2 regions of the Bradyrhizobium tunisiense genome follow, and region 1 is predicted to be linked to the other one. Evidence: riboswitches for the same ligand, from Rfam matches in the RefSeq annotation. Region 1 holds a riboswitch; the other holds the start of a gene.
The links. A riboswitch is a leader RNA that binds a small molecule or an ion and turns the genes downstream of it on or off. The one in region 1 is predicted to bind S-adenosylmethionine.
Positions count from the first base shown of each region.

Region 2: linked by a shared signal. The riboswitch ahead of metX (homoserine O-acetyltransferase MetX) and the one ahead of ACFDR6_RS04000 (O-succinylhomoserine sulfhydrylase) in region 1 are both predicted to bind S-adenosylmethionine.

Region 1 is NZ_JBHLEV010000001.1:825,367-834,096, reverse strand. It holds gene ACFDR6_RS04000 (O-succinylhomoserine sulfhydrylase) at 1-1,109, opposite strand, end outside; SAM riboswitch at 1,184-1,263, opposite strand; gene ACFDR6_RS03995 (2'-deoxycytidine 5'-triphosphate deaminase) at 1,344-2,480, shown strand; gene ACFDR6_RS03990 (PAS domain S-box protein) at 2,645-3,061, shown strand; gene ACFDR6_RS03985 (hypothetical protein) at 3,166-4,218, shown strand; gene ACFDR6_RS03980 (MATE family efflux transporter) at 4,383-5,828, shown strand; gene ACFDR6_RS03975 (hypothetical protein) at 5,825-6,280, opposite strand; gene ACFDR6_RS03970 (SRPBCC family protein) at 6,394-6,795, opposite strand; gene ACFDR6_RS03965 (VOC family protein) at 6,937-7,296, opposite strand; gene ACFDR6_RS03960 (SdpI family protein) at 7,400-7,759, opposite strand; gene ACFDR6_RS03955 (helix-turn-helix transcriptional regulator) at 7,889-8,728, opposite strand.
Region 2 is NZ_JBHLEV010000003.1:434,323-443,052, reverse strand. It holds gene metW (methionine biosynthesis protein MetW) at 1-194, opposite strand, end outside; gene metX (homoserine O-acetyltransferase MetX) at 196-1,392, opposite strand; SAM riboswitch at 1,483-1,562, opposite strand; gene ACFDR6_RS15350 (chorismate mutase) at 1,721-2,569, shown strand; gene hisC (histidinol-phosphate transaminase) at 2,606-3,703, shown strand; gene ACFDR6_RS15340 (prephenate/arogenate dehydrogenase family protein) at 3,700-4,635, shown strand; gene ACFDR6_RS15335 (DUF2125 domain-containing protein) at 4,691-5,878, opposite strand; gene ACFDR6_RS15330 (gamma-glutamylcyclotransferase) at 5,989-6,600, shown strand; gene ACFDR6_RS15325 (lysophospholipid acyltransferase family protein) at 6,597-7,370, opposite strand; gene ACFDR6_RS15320 (YdcF family protein) at 7,394-8,098, opposite strand; gene ACFDR6_RS15315 (cell division protein FtsX) at 8,234-8,730, opposite strand, start outside.

The DNA.
Region 1 (8,730 bases):
CCTTCGCCGATGCCGAGGGCGGCGCGGTCTTCCGGCTTCAGGCGCTGATGCGTCGTGGTCGCCGGATGCGTGACCAGGCTCTTGGCGTCCCCGAGATTGTTCGAGATTCGCGCGAGCTTGAGCTCGTTGAGCACGCGGAACGCAGCCGCTTTGCCGCCCTTGACCTCGAAGCCGACCAGCGTCGAGCCGCCGCGCATCTGCTTTTTCACCAGCGCCGCTTGCGGATGATCGGCGCGGCCGGGATAGACCAGCCGTGCGATCTTCGGATGGCTCGCCAGCACCTCGGCGATGCGCGCCGCGGTATCGGTCTGCGCGCGCACGCGCACGCTGAGCGTCTCCAGGCCCTTGAGCAGAACCCAGGCGTTGAACGGCGAGATCGACGGGCCGGTCTGGCGCATGAAATTGTGGATGTGCTCGGCGATGAAGGCTTCGGAGGACAGGATGATGCCGCCGAGGCAGCGGCCCTGGCCGTCGATATGCTTGGTCGCGGAATAGACCACGACGTCGGCGCCCAGCGCGAGCGGGCTCTGCCAGATCGGGGTTGCGAACACGTTGTCGACGACGAGCCGCGCGCCGCCCTTGTGCGCGATCTCGGCGATGCCGGGAATGTCGAGCACGTCGAGCGTCGGGTTGGTCGGGCTCTCCAGGAAGAACGTCTTGGTATTCGGCCGCACCGCGCGCTGCCACTGGTCGAGATCGAGGCCGTCGACCAGCGTGGTCTCGATGCCGTAGCGCGGCAGCAGGTCCTGAATGACATAGAGGCAGGAGCCGAACAGCGCGCGGGAAGCCACGACATGATCGCCGGCCTTGAGCGGCGCCAGGATCGCGGTCGTCACCGCGGCCATGCCAGTTGCCGCCGAGCGGGCGGCTTCGGCGCCCTCGAGCTCGATCATGCGGCGCTCGAACATCGCGATGGTGGGATTGGAATAGCGCGAATAGATGAAGCCCGGATCCTCGCCCTTGAACCGCGCCTCGCATTCCTCGGCGCTGTTGTAGACGTAGCCTTGCGTCAGGAACAGCGACTCCGACGTCTCCCCATATTGCGAGCGCAGGGTGCCGGAATGGACCAGGCGGGTTTCGGGACGGTAAGCAGCAGGCGACTTCGACATAGGACCCTCCGACGTGACCGCTTCGTCGAAAACGGTCACAAAAAAACCGGCCTGGATATCTCCACGGGCCGGGATCACAGAGGTCCCCGGCCTGTTTAGCGACTTATTTAACGTGGCTGCAAGCCGGCCGGCTCAAATCACCACGGGATAAGTGATGCTCATATTCCGCAATGCCCTTTCCGTCAAGGCGTCCATCGGATAGCCGTAAAAGGCTTGTATTTCCCGCATGTCCGGATGCATTTGACCCCTGATGAGGATCCCCGGTTGACGTTTACGGTCGCGCCCGACGCCAATGGTATCCTGCCCGACCGCATGATCGCGGCGATGGCGGACGCGGGCCTCATCCTGCCCGCCTACGACTTCGTCGAGAGCCAGATCCAGCCGGCGAGCCTCGACCTGCGCCTCGGCGACATCGCCTACCGCGTCCGCGCCAGCTTCCTGCCGGGTCCCGGCGCCACGGTGGCCGAGCGCATCGACGAATTGAAGCTGCACGAGTTCAGCCTCGCCGACGGCGCGGTGCTGGAGACCAATTGCGTCTACATCGTGCCGCTCCTGGAAAGCCTCGCGCTGCCGCCGGAGATCGTCGCGGCCGCGAACCCGAAAAGCTCCACCGGCCGGCTCGACGTCTTCACCCGCGTCATCGCCGACGGCACCCGCCGCTTCGACATGATCGGCGCCGGCTATCACGGCCCGCTCTATGCCGAGATCAGCCCGAAGACGTTTCCGGTGCTGGTCAGCGAGGGCTCGCGCCTCAGCCAGGTGCGCTTCCGCACCGGTGACGCCATCCTCAATGCCGACGAGCTCGATGGCCTGCATGCCGCCGAGCGCCTCGTCGACATCGACGATGCCGATCTCTCCGGCGGCGTCGCCGTCTCCGTCGATCTGTCCGGCGAGAAAGGCAGCGGCTTCGTCGGTTATCGCGCCAAGCGCCACACCGGCGTCGTCGACGTCGATCGTCGCTCCGGCTACGCGGTCGAGGATTTCTGGGAGCCGATCTCGGCACGTCCCGACGGCAGCCTGATCCTCGATCCCGGCGAGTTCTACATCCTGGCCTCGAAGGAAGCCGTGCAGGTGCCGCCCGACTACGCCGCGGAGATGGTGCCGTTCGATCCGCTGGTCGGCGAATTCCGCGTGCACTATGCCGGATTCTTCGATCCCGGCTTCGGCTATGCCGGTGCCGGCGGGCTCGGATCGCGAGCCGTGCTGGAGGTGCGCTCGCGCGAAGTGCCGTTCATCCTGGAGCATGGCCAGATCGTCGGCCGCCTGGTCTACGAGAGGATGCTGGCGCGTCCAGACGCGATGTACGGCCAGCGCATCGGTTCCAACTACCAGGCTCAGGGCCTCAAACTATCGAAGCATTTCCGGGTGTAGCTCCGCGCTCTACTGTCATGCCCCGGCTTGACCGGGGCATCCAGTATGCCGCGGCCTGTCGGTTCGACGATGATCGCCTCTGGAATACTGGATCACCCCATCAAGTCGGGCGATGACACCGGTGTGTCAGGATACGAGGCGAAATCAGGCTACGAGGTGCCGACATGAGCAATCAATCCGAGCTCGACGCCAAGATCGCCGAAGACGTCGCGGATGCGCTGATCTATTCGGATCGCGACGGCACGATCATGCGGTGGAACCGCGCGGCAACGGCCCTGTTCGGCTTCTCCGCCGCGGAAGCGCTCGGCCAGAATCTCGATCTGATCATTCCCGAACATCTCCGCGCGGCGCACTGGAAGGGCTTCGAGGCCGCGCTCGCCAGCGGCGCGATGAAGCTTGCGGGCAGGCCGACGCTGACCCGCGCGCAACACAAGAGCGGACGCAAGCTCTACATCGAGATGACTTTCGCGCTGGTGCGCGATTCCGGCGGCAATGTGCTCGGATCCGTGGCGATGGCGCGCGACGTCACCGAACGGGTCGAGCGCGAGCGCGCGGCCAAGACGCCGCCGCAAACTTCGTGATGCGGAATTGGCTGGCGGTCACGCAGGGCGCTCTGCTTGGGCGTCATGTTGCTTGCCTGAAGGCCCAGTGACACACTCGATCAAAACAACGATCGGGAGTGAACATGACCGCCGCATCGGACCCCGCGCAGGAAGCTCAATGGAAGCGCTGGCGCGCGGTCGCCGACCTCTACCACGCCTACTTCACCGGGCTCATCCTCACCGTCGTCACGCGGCGCGGCACGGCCGATGCGGCGGAGTTCGTCTTCCGCGTGTTTCGCCGCCAGCAGCAGGAGCGCTTCCTGCCGGGCCTGCAAAAGCTCGGCATCGATCATCTGCCGCCGGCGGTGGCGGCTGCGCAATATCACTACCTCTCCAACTGGATCGGCGGCGTGCATGTCGAGTACATGCACGAGAGCGATACCAAGGCCTGGATCCGCTATCCGCCGCCGCGCTGGATCTGGAAGGGCACGGCGATCTGCGGCGTGCCCGGCGAGGTCTCCCGCGCGATGCTGCGCGGCTGGCACGCCAACAATGGCGCAGCCCTCGGTGACCTCCGTCTCGGCTTCGTCTGCACCAAGCAGAGTGTCGACGGCCAGGACGGACTGGAAGGTTACTACCATCAATACGATCATCCGCTCGAGCTCGATCAGCGGCTCGTGTTCGCACGCCACCTCGAAGCGCCGCTGTTCGATGCGAAAGCCGCGCCGGCTTTGCCGGTGGCAAGCTGGCCGAAACCGCGCCTGGAGAAGGCCTATCGCAACTACGCGATGGAATATGTGCGCACCGCCGCGCCCGTGATGGTCCAGCTGTTCGGCCCGGAAGACGCCGGCTACCTGCTGCACCTCACCGGCAAGCTGATCGGCATGCAGTATTTCGACGACGTCGCCGCCGCGCTGGCGATGGACCGCGGCGGCGCGAGCACGTTCGCCTCGTTCCTGGGCGCGCTGTTTGCAGCGCAGGACGACGCTGTCGAGACGACGCGATCCGAAAACGTGTTCGAACTCCGCCAGCAGAGCTGGAAGCTGATGGATGACGTCGCCGACTATCATCCCGCTTGCGCCAGGGTGCTGGCGGGATTGTTCGAAGGCCTGGCTGCGGGTTGCGGGCGGCATATCGCGGTGCATCTGCGCCCCGCCGCCGGCGGTCGTCCGCCGCTGGTCTGGACGATCGAATAGCTTCACCCATCGGAATGCGCTGCCGCAGGGCACGCCTGCATCTGGCGCAGGAGGAATTGCTCCGCGCCGTGCTAACAAGCCTCCGCCGCGCCTGCGCGCGAACAAATTGATTGTCACACCTACGCATTGCCGCGCCGCGAAGAGCGCTCATGCCCGGAGAGGATATGTCCGACATCGCCGAGATCCCGGTCGATGAGCAAGAGCGTCCGCTGCCGCCGCCTCCGGAGCCGGTGCGAAGCGCGCTGACGGACGGGCCGATCCTGCGCACGCTGCTCGGCCTCGCCTGGCCCAACGTCATCGCGCTGTCGGCCGGCACCTGTACGGTGATCGCGGAGACCTCCTATATCGGACGGCTCGGCGTCGAGGCGCTGGCGGCGATGGCGCTGGTGTTCCCGGCCATCATCCTGACCATGACGATGTCGGGCGGCGCCATGGGCGGCGCGGTGGCTTCCGCCATTGCGCGCGCGCTCGGCGCCGGCGATCGCGAGCGCGCCGGCACGCTCGCGATGCATGCGCTGCTGATTGGCATCGGCTTCGGCCTCGTCTTCATGCTGGGGATGCTGATCTTCGGGCCGACAGTGCTGGAAATGCTCGGCGGCCGCGGCGATGTGCTGATGCATGCGGTCGCCTATACGCAGGTGTTTTTCGGCGGCGCCGTGCTGCCCTGGCTGCTCAACACCATGGCCGGCGTATTGCGCGGCACGGGCAACATGAAGCTGCCGTCGTTCCTCATCCTCAACTCCGCGGCATGGCAGATCGTGCTCGGCGGCACGCTCGGTCTCGGCATCGGACCGGTGCCGCAGTTCGGCATGCGCGGCGTCGCGGCCGGCGCGCTGATCGCCTATTGCATGAGCATCGGCATCATGGGCTGGTACCTGTTCTCGGGTCGTGCGCGTGTCACCTTGAGGCTGCGCGGCCTGCGGATCCAATGGGCGATGTTTTTCGACATTCTCAAGGTCGGCGCCATCGCCTGCTTCTCGCCGCTGCAATCGGTGCTGACGATCTCGATCTTCACCCACATGCTGGCCCAGTTCGGCACCGCGATCCTCGCCGGCTACGGCATCGGCGCGCGGCTCGAATTCCTGCTCACCTCGATTGCGTTCTCGTTCGGCATCGCCTGCGTGCCGATGGTCGGGATGGCGATCGGCGCAGGCAACGTCGCGCGGGCGCGGCGGGTCGCGTGGATCGCCAGTGCTGCCGCCTTCGTGGCCGTCGGCGCGCCGGCGTGCGTCGTTGCGCTGTTTCCCGATCTTTGGATCAACATCTTCACCGACAGCGAGGCCGTGCGCGCGGCGAGCCATCAATATCTCTCGACGGTCGGGCCGTTCTACGCGTTTTTCGGCCTCGCCACGACGATGTATTTCTCATCGCAAGGCGCAGCCAAGGTGATCGGGCCGGTGCTGGCGCAGACGGCACGGTTGATCTACATCGCGGCGGTCGGCTGGTGGCTGTCGACGCACGAGGCCACCGCGCAGAGTTTTTTCTGGCTGGCTGCGAGCTCGATGGTCGTGCTCGGCCTGCTCTCGTCCTCCAGCGTCTTGCTGACGCGCTGGGAGCCGCGCGCGAGCAAGGGCGCGATCAGGCCGGCTCTCTCGGCTGTTCCCGACTAGCGATGCCTGTGGCGGCGATGGCCGCCGCCGCCGACATTGGCGAGCCGCATCAATTGCGGGATCATCGCCATCATGTCGCCGCCGCCGGTGCCACCGAGCATGCCCATGATGTCGCCGCCGCCCATGCCACTGAATCCGGTCGGCATATAGCCGCCTCCGCCCATCGGCGTTGCGCCGCCGTAATTGGGCGCGCCGAAGCCGCCGCCCATCATGCCGCCGCCATTCTCCATCATGCGACTCATCATCGGGCCCATGGTCTGCATCATCATGGCGAAACGGCGCTTGCCCATCTTCGCCTTCATCATCTCCAGCATCGGGGCCATCTGGGTCATCATGTCCTCGCCACCGGCGCCGCCGCCGCCGAGGAACTGCGCCTTCGCCGGCGAGCTCGCGACGGAAAACAGCAGCAGCACGGCGGCCGCCTGGCAGATCACCTTGTCCGCACCTCTCATGGCATGCTCCTCGCGTGCGGAGCGCCGCCGAGAAAGCGGAGCCAACCGGACGCACGCGGGCATGATTGCGGACGGCGAGGGCGGAGCTCTGTGAAAAAACTCACACAGCCTGATCAGGTCGCGACCGGTGGAAAGGCTCTGTGCAAGGCCATCACGGCCTCCCTGGTCTGGCCTTCGACGTAAGCCGCGAGATCGTTCGGCAGCATGTCGATGGTCCAGAGCATCCGGCTCTTGTCGTCGCCCTCGGCAATCACCTGCACCGAGGCGCTGTAGTGCTTGAGCCGCTCGTTGCTGATGGCATAGACGAGACGCCGTCGCGCATCGTTGCAATCGACCAGCACTTCGCGGGCCACCGCGCCGTTGGCGAAGGTGACGATGCGTGCATCGCCGTCGAGCGTGCAGGCGGTGACGAAGCCCGGCACCAGCCGTTCATGCAGCGCACCGAAGTCGCGCACCGCATCCCAGACGGCGTGCGCCGGGGCGGGGAGGGGGATGTCGTTGTGGATGGAGGCCATGGGAGTCTCCTCAAATGCAGTCGTGTAGGGTGGGCAAAGGCGCATAGCGCCGTGCCCACGTTCCGTGGGCCATTGTCACGAGCAGGTGGTGGGCACGCTTCCGCTTTGCCCACCCTACGAGATCTCGCGAGCGGCTGACGTTCACACGCAAACCGCCTCGACATTGTTGCCGTCAGGGTCGATCAGAAACGCCGCATAATAGGTCGGGCTGTAATCCTTGCGCGGCCCAGCGCCGCCATTGTCGCGGCCGCCACTCTTCAGGCCTTCACTGTGAAACGCCTTGACCGCATCATGATTGCCGGCACGAAATGCGATGTGCGCGCCGTCGGCCTTGCGGCCCTTGTTGAGATGCAGCCAGAGCGCGGGCTCGCCTTTCGGGCCGAAGCCGGCATAACCGTCGCCGCTGGAGCACAGGACGTAGCCGAGTGGCGCCAGCACCGCGGTGTAGAAGCGCGTCGCAGCGTCGAGGTCGGCAACGCGAAGTCCGATGTGGTCGTACATTTTCGTCTCCATTTGCAAAGCGCGCCGCAAATGGCGCGCGCCGGAGACGAACCTAGTCGGGGAGAGGCGGGAGGCTCTTGGAGAATCTTGCGCTCGCGCCCGGCTAGTTCGCCGGTGCCTCTGATTGCCATCGGATCACCCGTCTCAGGTGATAGACCTGAACCCACATGTTCGTTCCGATCACGCCCACCGTTGCGACGATCAGCGCCGTGAGCTTTTGCGGGTCATGAAGGGCGAGAACGAGCAGGAAGGCGGAGAGGACTGCCGTGACGCCGAAGCTGAACCAGAGCCCGATCAGGCGCGGCGCAAACCAGGTCGGCTGACCGTCAGCGCCCCACTGCATCGGAATCCGGCGCGAGGTGATCTGGCGGCCATAATAAACGGCGCAGCCGGCGATGAAGGCGAGGCTGACGGCAAGCGCGACCGCTGTGGCCGCAATCACGTCATTCGGGGCACCGTTCATCCGCCGCTCGCCGCACTGAGAGAGCGTTCATTCGCTCTTGGGTTGTAGTAGCGCGCGGCATGCCGCAAGCCCAGCGCGACGCGTCCGTCTGGTCAACAGACTATTACCCGTGATGGCGGCCGGCCTGTCTCAGTTGAGGACGAGGCGTTCGGCGAAGATCCCGCGCTCCCCCTTCGAGGCCTGGCGGAATTTGGTCGGCGATACGCCGGCGGCGCGATGGAAGGTGCGGACGAAGTTGGAGAGATCGCCGAAGCCGACGTCATAGGCGACATCGGTGACCGCGATGTCGTCATCGGCCAGCAGCCGTGCCGCGTGCCGCAGCCGCGAGCGCACCAGATATTGATGCGGGGTGACACCGAGCACGCTGGAGAACAGCCGCAGGAAGTGAAACGGGCTGAGGCCCGCCTGCTTCCCGGCCTGTTCGAGATCGACCTCTTCATGCGAATTGTCGTCGATCCACAGGGCGGCCTCGACAGCGCGGCGGCGGTCGCGCGCATTCGGTGCGGCCGGCTTGCGCGCCTTGCCCGAGACCACGTCGACGAAGCGGCCGGCCAGGATCTGGCCGACCTCGTCGAGGCCGATGTCGCTGTTGCCATCTGCCGCCGTCTGGGCGAGCTCGCCCAGCACCATCAATTCTGGGAGCGGCGGCGTGGCGCCGACCTGCCAGATCTCGCGCCGCCCGCCGAGGGCATCGACCATGTCCTCGCTGAGGAAGAACCCCAGGCAGACATCGCCGCTGACATGCTCATGCGTGCAGGTGTATTCCTCGCCGGGCGCGCCGACCAGCATCGAGCCCGCCACCAGCTCGAAGAACCCGGCGCGGCAACGGCAGCCAAAGCTGCCCGAGCGGACATAGGCGATGGAATGCCCGGTGCGGCACTCGGCAAATGGCGTGTCGCCTGGTCCCGCATCGCAGCGAAACTCGAAGACCGTGATCGATTGTGACGTCAGCAGTGTGGTCGCGTCCATGC
Region 2 (8,730 bases), on a different contig from region 1:
CGCGACAGCTCGATGCCGCGGCCGTCGATGCCGCGGGTCTCCAGCAATTGAAGAAGATCGCCCTCGCCGCAGCCGACGTCGAGCACCTTCGAGCCCGGCTTGACCATCTCGGCGACCAGCCGATGATCCGCGCGAAAATCACCGGACTGCCCGGTCGCAACGCCGCCGAGCGGCAAGACCTCCTGCACCGACATGCTAGCTACCCTTCAGTCCGCGGGCCTTGCCTGCCGATTGCAGGAAGGCGCGGGAGATGTCGAAGAATTCGGGAACGTCGAGCAGGAAGGCGTCATGCCCGCGATCGGTCTCGATCTCGGCGAACGACACCCGCGCGCTCGAGGCGTTCAGCGCGTGCACCAGCGCGCGCGATTCCGAGGTCGGAAACAGCCAGTCGCTGGTGAAGGAGACGACGCAGAAGCGGGTCTTGATATCGGCGAACGCCTTCGCCAGCACGCCGCCATGGTCGGCGGCGATGTCGAAATAATCCATCGCGCGCGTCAGATAGAGGTAGGAATTGGCATCGAACCGCTCGACGAAGGAGGAGCCCTGGTAGCGCAGATAGGACTCGACCTGGAAGTCGGCATCGAACGAGAAGGTCGGCAGCTCGCGGTCCTGCATGCGCCGGCCGAACTTGCGATGCAGCGCTGCATCCGAGAGATAGGTGATGTGCGCCGCCATGCGCGCCACCGCGAGCCCGCGATGCGGGTGGATGCCGTGATCGGCATAGCCGCCGCCGTGCCAGTCGGGATCGGCCATCACCGCCTGGCGCCCGAGCTCGTGGAAGGCGATGTTCTGCGCCGAGTGCCGCGTCGCGCAGGCGATCGCCAGCGCGGAGAACACACGGGCAGGATAAGCGGCGGTCCATTGCAGCACCTGCATGCCCCCCATCGAGCCGCCGACGACCGCGAACAGCGCGTCGATGCCGAGCCGGTCGATCAGCATGGCCTGCGCGCGCACCATGTCGGGGATGGTGATGACAGGGAAATCCAGGCCCCAGACCTTGCCGGTTGCAGGATTGATCGACGCGGGCCCGGTCGAGCCCATGCAGCCGCCGATCACGTTGGAGCAGATGATGAAGTAATGCTTGGGATCGATGGGGCGGCCGGGACCGACCAGCGTCTCCCACCAGCCGGGCTTGCCGGTGACGGGATGCACGTTGGCGACATGCTGATCGCCGGTCAGCGCATGGCAGATCAGAATGGCATTGGAGCGATCGGCGTTGAGCTCGCCATAGGTCTGGTAGGCGATCTGGAACGGGGTGAGATCTACGCCGCAATCGAGCCGCAGCGGCTGCTCGGTGCCGAAATGCGCGACCTGCGAGCTCGGATGATCCACCTCGTGCGACCGCTCGTCGGCGCTGATCGCAGGACTCGGTATCGACTTGACGCCACCCATCTGACCATCGACCTCGTTTGCGATCGAACCTCGATCGCCACTTGCATCAGGCCATGAAAAACCCGGCCTGAACGATAGGTTCGGCCGGGATCGAAAGCGTCCCCGGCCTGTTTAGCGAGTTTTTTAACGTGGCTGCAAGCCGGCCGGCTCAAATGACCACGGAACGGGCAAACGCTACCGTCTTGGGCGGTTTTCGTCAAGTCGCGGACCGGATCGGGCTGATTGGTCTCCGTCGCGCGGGCCAAAAAGGACGTCATTTCTCTTTGCTTTCGCCGCCCCGACTGCCTAATCAGGATATCCCCCATCGGAACGATCGACAGTCCAAGCCATGTCCCAACGTCCGCCCGCGCCACCATCGCTGCAGGAACTTCGCAAGGAGATCGACGCGATCGACGAGGGCATGCATCGCCTGCTGATGCAGCGCGGCGACATCATCGACCGCCTGATCCAGGTGAAGCAGACCCAGGAGGTGGGCTCGGCGTTCCGTCCGGCGCGCGAGGCCGCCATGATGCGCGAGCTCGTGCAGCGTCATCGCGGCATCCTTCCGCTCGACACGGTCGAGAGCATCTGGCGCGTCATCATCTCGACCTTCACTTATGTGCAGGCGCCGTTCTCGGTGCATGCCGACGTCTCGGTGAGCGAGCCTGCGATGCGCGATTCCGTGCGCTTCAATTTCGGATTCACCGTGCCCTACGTCGCGCATTTCAGCGCGCAGGCCGCGGTCGAAGCGGTGGCGAAGTCCAAGGGCGATTTGGCGCTGGTCTCGGCCACGTCCAGCCGCACGCCGTGGTGGCTGGAGCTGGAAGCGGACGGCGCGCCGAAGATCATCGCGCGGATGCCCTTCATCGAGCGTGCCGACCATCCTGCAGCCCTGCCGGTGTTCGCGATCTCGCGCGTCGCCGATAGCGCCCTGGTGACGGAGGTCGAGACCTTCAGCGTGCGCGTCTCGGGGTGGAACGCCGAGGTCGCGCGCGCCCTGTCGCCGCTCGCCGAGATCGTGGCGGTGCCCGATACCGCCTTCGACGGCGCGGCATTGCTGGTCTCGGTCACGGGTGCGACCAGCATCGACAAAATCAGGGCTGCCCTGATCGAGGCGGGGGCCTCGGTGCGTTCCACGGCCCTCGTCGGCAGCCACGCAACGCGCTATACGGTGCCCCCGACCGGGGCGAAATCGTAAACCGCGCGCCGCGCCCCGCCATTTTCGGAGTTGAAGATGTCCCGCCCCGTGCCGAATCCCGGCATTCTCGATATCGCGCCCTACACGCCCGGCAAGAGTCCGGTCGCCGAGCCGGGCCGCAAGGTGTTCAAGCTCTCCGCCAACGAGACGCCGTTCGGGCCCTCGCCCAAGGCGATCGAGGCGTTCAAGCGCGTAGCGGACCATCTGGAGGATTATCCGGAAGGCACTTCGCGCGTACTGCGCGAGGCGATCGGCCGCTCCTTCGGGCTCGATCCCAACCGCATCATCTGCGGCGCCGGCTCGGACGAGATCCTCAATTTGCTCGCCCACACCTATCTCAGCCACGGCGACGAGGCGATCTCGACCACGCACGGCTTCCTGGTCTACCCGATCGCGACCATGGCGGTCGGCGCCAAGAACGTGGTCGCGCAGGAGACCAACCTCACCTGCGACGTCGACGCCATCCTGAAAGCCGTGACGCCGAAGACAAAGCTGGTCTGGCTTGCAAACCCCAACAATCCGACCGGGACCTATGTGCCGTTCGACGAGGTCAAGCGGCTGCGTGCCGGCCTCCCCTCGCACGTGCTGCTGGTGCTCGATGCCGCCTATTGCGACTACGTCTCCCGCAACGATTACGAAATGGGAATCGAGCTCGTCGCCACCACCGAGAACACGGTGGTGACGCACACGTTCTCGAAGATCCACGGCCTCGCCGCGCTGCGCATCGGCTGGATGTTCGGCCCCGAGCACATCATCGACGCGGTCAACCGCATCCGCGGCCCGTTCAACGTGTCGACGCCGGCGATGTATGCCGCGGTCGCCGCGATCGAGGACACAGCGCACCAGGCGATGTCGAAGCAGTTCACCGAGACCTGGCGCAATTGGCTCACCGAGGAGATCGGCAAGCTCGGGCTGAAGGTGACGCCGAGCGTCGCCAATTTCGTGCTGATCCACTTCCCGACCGACAAGGGCAAGACGGCCGACGACGCCGACGCCTTCCTCACCAAGCGGGGCCTCGTGCTGCGCGGCTTGAAGAACTACGGCCTGCCGCATTCGCTGCGCATGACCATCGGCACCGAGGAAGCCAACCGTCTCGTGGTCGATGCCTTGCGCGACTTCGTGGCCGGCAAATGAGCGCAGATCCGCACTTCCAGCGTGTCGCGCTGATCGGTTTCGGCCTGATCGGCGGCTCGATCGCGCGCGCTGCGAAGCTTCAGGGCCTGGCCGGCGAGATCGTCACCACCGCGCGCTCGGAGAAGACGCGCGCGCGTGTGCTCGAGCTCGGCATCGTCGACCAGGTCGTGGCAACGAATGCGGAAGCGGTGAAGGATGCCGATCTCGTCATCCTCTGCATTCCCGTCGGGGCCTGCGGACCTGTGGCCCAGGAGATCGCCGCGCACCTGAAGCCCGGGGCTATTGTCTCCGACGTCGGCTCGGTCAAGGGCGCCATCGTCAGGGACATGGCGCCGCATCTGCCGAAGACCGTTCATTTCGTGCCGGCGCACCCCGTGGCCGGGACCGAGCATTCGGGGCCGGATTCGGGTTTCGCCGAGCTCTTCATCAACCGCTGGTGCATCCTCACCCCGCCCGAAGGCGTCGATGCCGCGGCCACCGATCGCCTGCGCGCGTTCTGGGCGGCGATGGGCGCCAAGGTCGAGATCATGACGCCGGATCATCACGATCTCGTGCTCGCGATCACCAGCCATCTGCCGCATCTGATCGCCTACACCATCGTCGGCACCGCCGACGAGCTGGCGCAGGTGACGGAATCCGAGGTCATCAAGTTCTCCGCCGGCGGTTTTCGCGACTTCACCCGCATCGCTGCCTCCGACCCGACGATGTGGCGTGACGTCTTCCTCGCCAACAAGGAAGCCGTGCTGGAGATGCTCGGCACCTTCACCGAGGACCTCGCAAAGCTCACCCGCGCAATCCGCCGCGGCGACGGCGAAGCGCTGTTCGACCACTTCACCCGCACCCGCGCCATCCGCCGCGGCATCGTCGAGATCGGTCAGGATTCGGCCGCGCCGGACTTTGGGCGGCAGCATGGGGCGCTGAAGAAGCCGTAACCCTCCGTCATTCCGGGGTGTCCGCAGGGCGAACCCGGAATGACGACAAAATCAATCAATACAGCGGCGGGATCTGGCCGACCTTGACCGGGCCGAGCAGCACGGCGCCGTCGACGAATTTCAGCGGGAAGCTGCGCGCCTTCTTGCCTTCCAGCGTGCTCTCGGTGCCGATCGAGTTGATACCCGCGGCGACGCCGGCATTGGCGTTCTGCTTGATCACCTTGCCGAGGCCAGGCACGGCCCGGTCGAGCGCGCCGAAGAGATTGTTGAGGTCCTGCGACTTCACGCCGGGCGCAACGCGATCGAGCGTTGCCTGCGGCACGCCCTCCTCCAGCATCTTCTCGATGCCGAGCGCCGGGATCACCCGCTCGAGGCCCGTCACCGTCATCTGCAATTCGCCGTCGAGCCGGCCGTTGGCCGAGATGCCGAGCGTACCGGCCGCGATCGCGATCATCTCGCCCTGCTGGATCCGCGACTGCACGATCTCGATATGACCGCCAGCGGCCTGGATCTCGCGGAAACGCTGCGGCCAGGGCTTTGGCGTGAGGTCGGAGAGGCCGGTGATCTTGGCGCGCGTGTCGGCCTCGAAAGGCTCGGCGAGCAGGGGATGAACGCCCTGGATGCTGCCTTGCGCGACGTGAAGCGTCGTCTCGATGACCGGATGGTCGGACCTCGATCCCTCCGCGAGACGGCCGTGCAGTTCGACCTGCCTGGCGCGCGCGAGCGGCACCTGCACGCTGCCGTCGAGCCGGTTGAGGCTGGGATCGTCGAACACGATGGAGGCCCGATCCGGCACGGCAGGGAGGCCCACCACGCTGCTGCGGCCCTTGCTCCAGTTCACCACGAAGGTGTTTTGCGTCACGCCGTCGGTCAGCGTCGCGGGCGCGGAGAATTCGGCGATGACGAGCTTGGGATCGTAGACCTGGGCGACGACAAGGATGTTGTCGAGCTTCGCCGTGAACGGCGTCTTGCTCGCGTTCTGCGAGACCAGGGCGACGCTGGCGCCGGAGCACTGGACCTCGAAACGGAACGGGAAGCCGGCGATCGAGCGCTTGGCGCAATCATAGATGCGACCGGCCTTGGCCTCCTGCGCCCGCCAGGCGTCGGCGGCGATTTCGGCCTGCGAGGCCGCATAGAACCAGAATCCGGTCCAAGCGACGGCGAGGATCAGGACGAGAACGGGTGCGATGAAAAGGCCCCAACGGGAGCGGCGGCGGCCTGCGGCAACGGTCATATTGGACATGCGGCGACCCTTTGATCCCAGATTCAGGCAAATGTAAGCGAGGCGCGCCTGCGACAAAAGGCGGAGAAATTGCTTCGCTTGGGCGCAGGGTTCTGCTAGCCGTGCCCGAAATGTCGGAAATCACCCTCCCCTCCGTCACCACAGCCAAAGGCGACCTCTGGGTGTTCGGCTACGGCTCGCTGATGTGGCGGCCGGGCTTCGCATTCGACGAGCGCGTCCCGGCGCGGCTGGTCGGCGAGCACCGCGCGCTCTGCGTCTACTCCTTCGTGCACCGCGGCACGCCGGAGAGGCCGGGTCTGGTGCTCGGGCTCGACCGTGGCGGCGCCTGCCGCGGCATCGCCTTTCGCGTCGCTGAGAAGAACCGCGCTGAGGTCGTCTCATACCTGCGTGCGCGCGAGCAGGTCACCTCGGTCTATCGCGAGGTGATGCGCTCGGTATGGCTGGAGAACGATGCGCGGCAGCGCGTCTCCGCGCTCGCCTATGTCGTCGATCGCGGCCATGTCCAATATGCCGGCCGGCTGTCGCTCGCCGAGCAGCACCGCTATGTCATCCAGGGCCACGGCCAGTCCGGCGCGAACCGCGACTACGTGACGGCGACGGTGAAGGCGATCGAGGCCGAAGGCTTTCGCGACGCGCAGCTGCATCAGCTTGCATTGATGCTGCATGGTGATGCGCATTCCCTGCACGCGCCGGCGCCGACCGAAGATCGAGAGAACCGCTAGCTCTCGGATGGAGCATAGCTCGGCGAGGAGCCGATCAATTGCTCCTGCTCTTTCCGCCCCGCCTCGACGAGACGGCCGGTCGCGTCCTCGATGGCCGTCTGCACGCGGGAGAGAAACTGGTCCTTCGGCAGGCCCGGCGGCAACGGATCGAGGAATTCCACGACCAGCGTGCCGGGATAGCGCATGAAGGTACGGCGTGGCCAGAACAGGCCGGAGTTGAGCGCGATCGGCAGGCACGGCACGCCGCAAGACGAGTAGATCTGCGCATAGCCGGTCTTGTAATCGGGCGGTGCGCCCGGTGCGCGGCGCGTGCCTTCCGGAAAGATGACGAGCTGCTTTCCGCTGCGCACCGCCTCACGCGCGCGGCGCGTCATGTCGAGCAGCGCCTTCACGCCGGCATTGCGGTCGATCGCGATCATTCCGGTCTTGACCAGGAACTGACCGAACACCGGGATCTGCATCAGCTGACGCTTGAGGATGAAGATCGGCCGGTCGAAGAAGCCCGGCAGCACGAACGTTTCCCAGAACGACTGGTGCTTCGCAACGATCACGAGCGGCCCCTGCGGAATCTTCTCGACACCGCGAAACTCCACCTTGATGTTGCAGACAACCCGCATCAGGACCAGCGTCGCCTTCGCCCACCATTGCGCCACCGTCAGCATCGCGCGCGGCGGCAATGCGAAGGTCGGCAGCGCCACGATCGCGAGGCACACCAGCACGGCGTAGAACAGCACGTTGAACACGAGCGAGCGCAGGAAAATCAGGAACATCGATGATCCGATTAATTTGCCAATCAGTTGGCCTGTGCAGTGTTGGGCCGCTTCGGCTGCACGCTTGCAGGCTGCTCCGATATCTCGGGCGAAAGGTCAATCCCGAAATTCTCCAGCCTGACCCTGAGCTCGGCCGCAACGTACTTGACATATTCCGACAACAGCAGCCGCAAGGTGGACGCCGACGTCCACCAGGGCTCCTCGCGCCATTTGTCGCCGACCACCGCGAACGGGATCAATGTCGTCTTCGGCATCGCATGGGCGAACTCCACCAGCGCGCGCGGCATGTGATAGTTCGAGGTGACCACGATCAGCGATTGGAAGCGGCGCCCCTCGGCCCAGCGCCGCGCCTCCGCCGCATTGCCGCGGGTCGAGAGCGCAGTACGGTCCAGATCGACGCAGCAGGTCATGAAGGACTGGTTCTCCGGCAGGGTCCGGGAGATGTCGTTCGCCGTGGAGGTCGGATGCACGCCGGAGATCAGCAGCCGCCTGCCGTAGCCGGCAGCGAGCAGCTCCATGGCATCCGACACCCGCGAGGAGCCGCCGGTCAGGACCACGATGCCGTCCGCCTTGCGGCCCGGCGCGATCTCGGCGCCGCGCAATTGCGACAGGAATGCGATGAAACCCGCCGCAGCGACGACGAAGGCGAACGCAATCGTCGACACCAATGCCGCGCGCAGCCAGCCGCGCGGCAGGTTCGGCGATCGTTCGTCGGTCGGCGAGGTCATGTGATGTCGGTGATCCCTTCCCTGAGGTGATTTTATGACGTTTTGACGCGAAGTGGAGTCCTGCGGATGTGACGAACGCTCGGGCTGCGAGCTGGGTCACCCTCTCCAACACGGGGAGAAGGAAGAAGAGCGAGCTCAATCCACATCATTCAACGTCGCAAACAGCGTCTGGCGCGCGGCCACTGCGGTGATGGCGCCGATCAGCACGGCCTGGACCGCGAGCACGATGTAGCCGGATGGCCGGAGCGAGAAAGTGCCGAGCAGGGCGGCGAACTGGTCGCCCACGGGGGTACCGGAAAACCAGCCGGCAATCGACTCGGAGAAGCCGAACACCAGCATGGCGGCACCGCCGCCGATCAAGCCCCCCTCGAGCCCTAGCCGGAGGAAATGACGCAGGAAGTGGTTGGCGATGTAGCGGTCGCCGGCGCCGACGAAATGCAGCACCTCGACGATCGGACGGTTCGCCGCCATGGCGCCGCGGGTCGCGAACGAGACGGAGATGATGGTGGCGATGATGACCAGCGCGAGGATGCCGAGACCGGCGAGCACGGTGGCATTGGTCATCGAGCGCATCCGCTCGATCCAGGCGCGGTGATCGTCGACGCTGGCGCCCGGCGCGACCTGGGTCACGC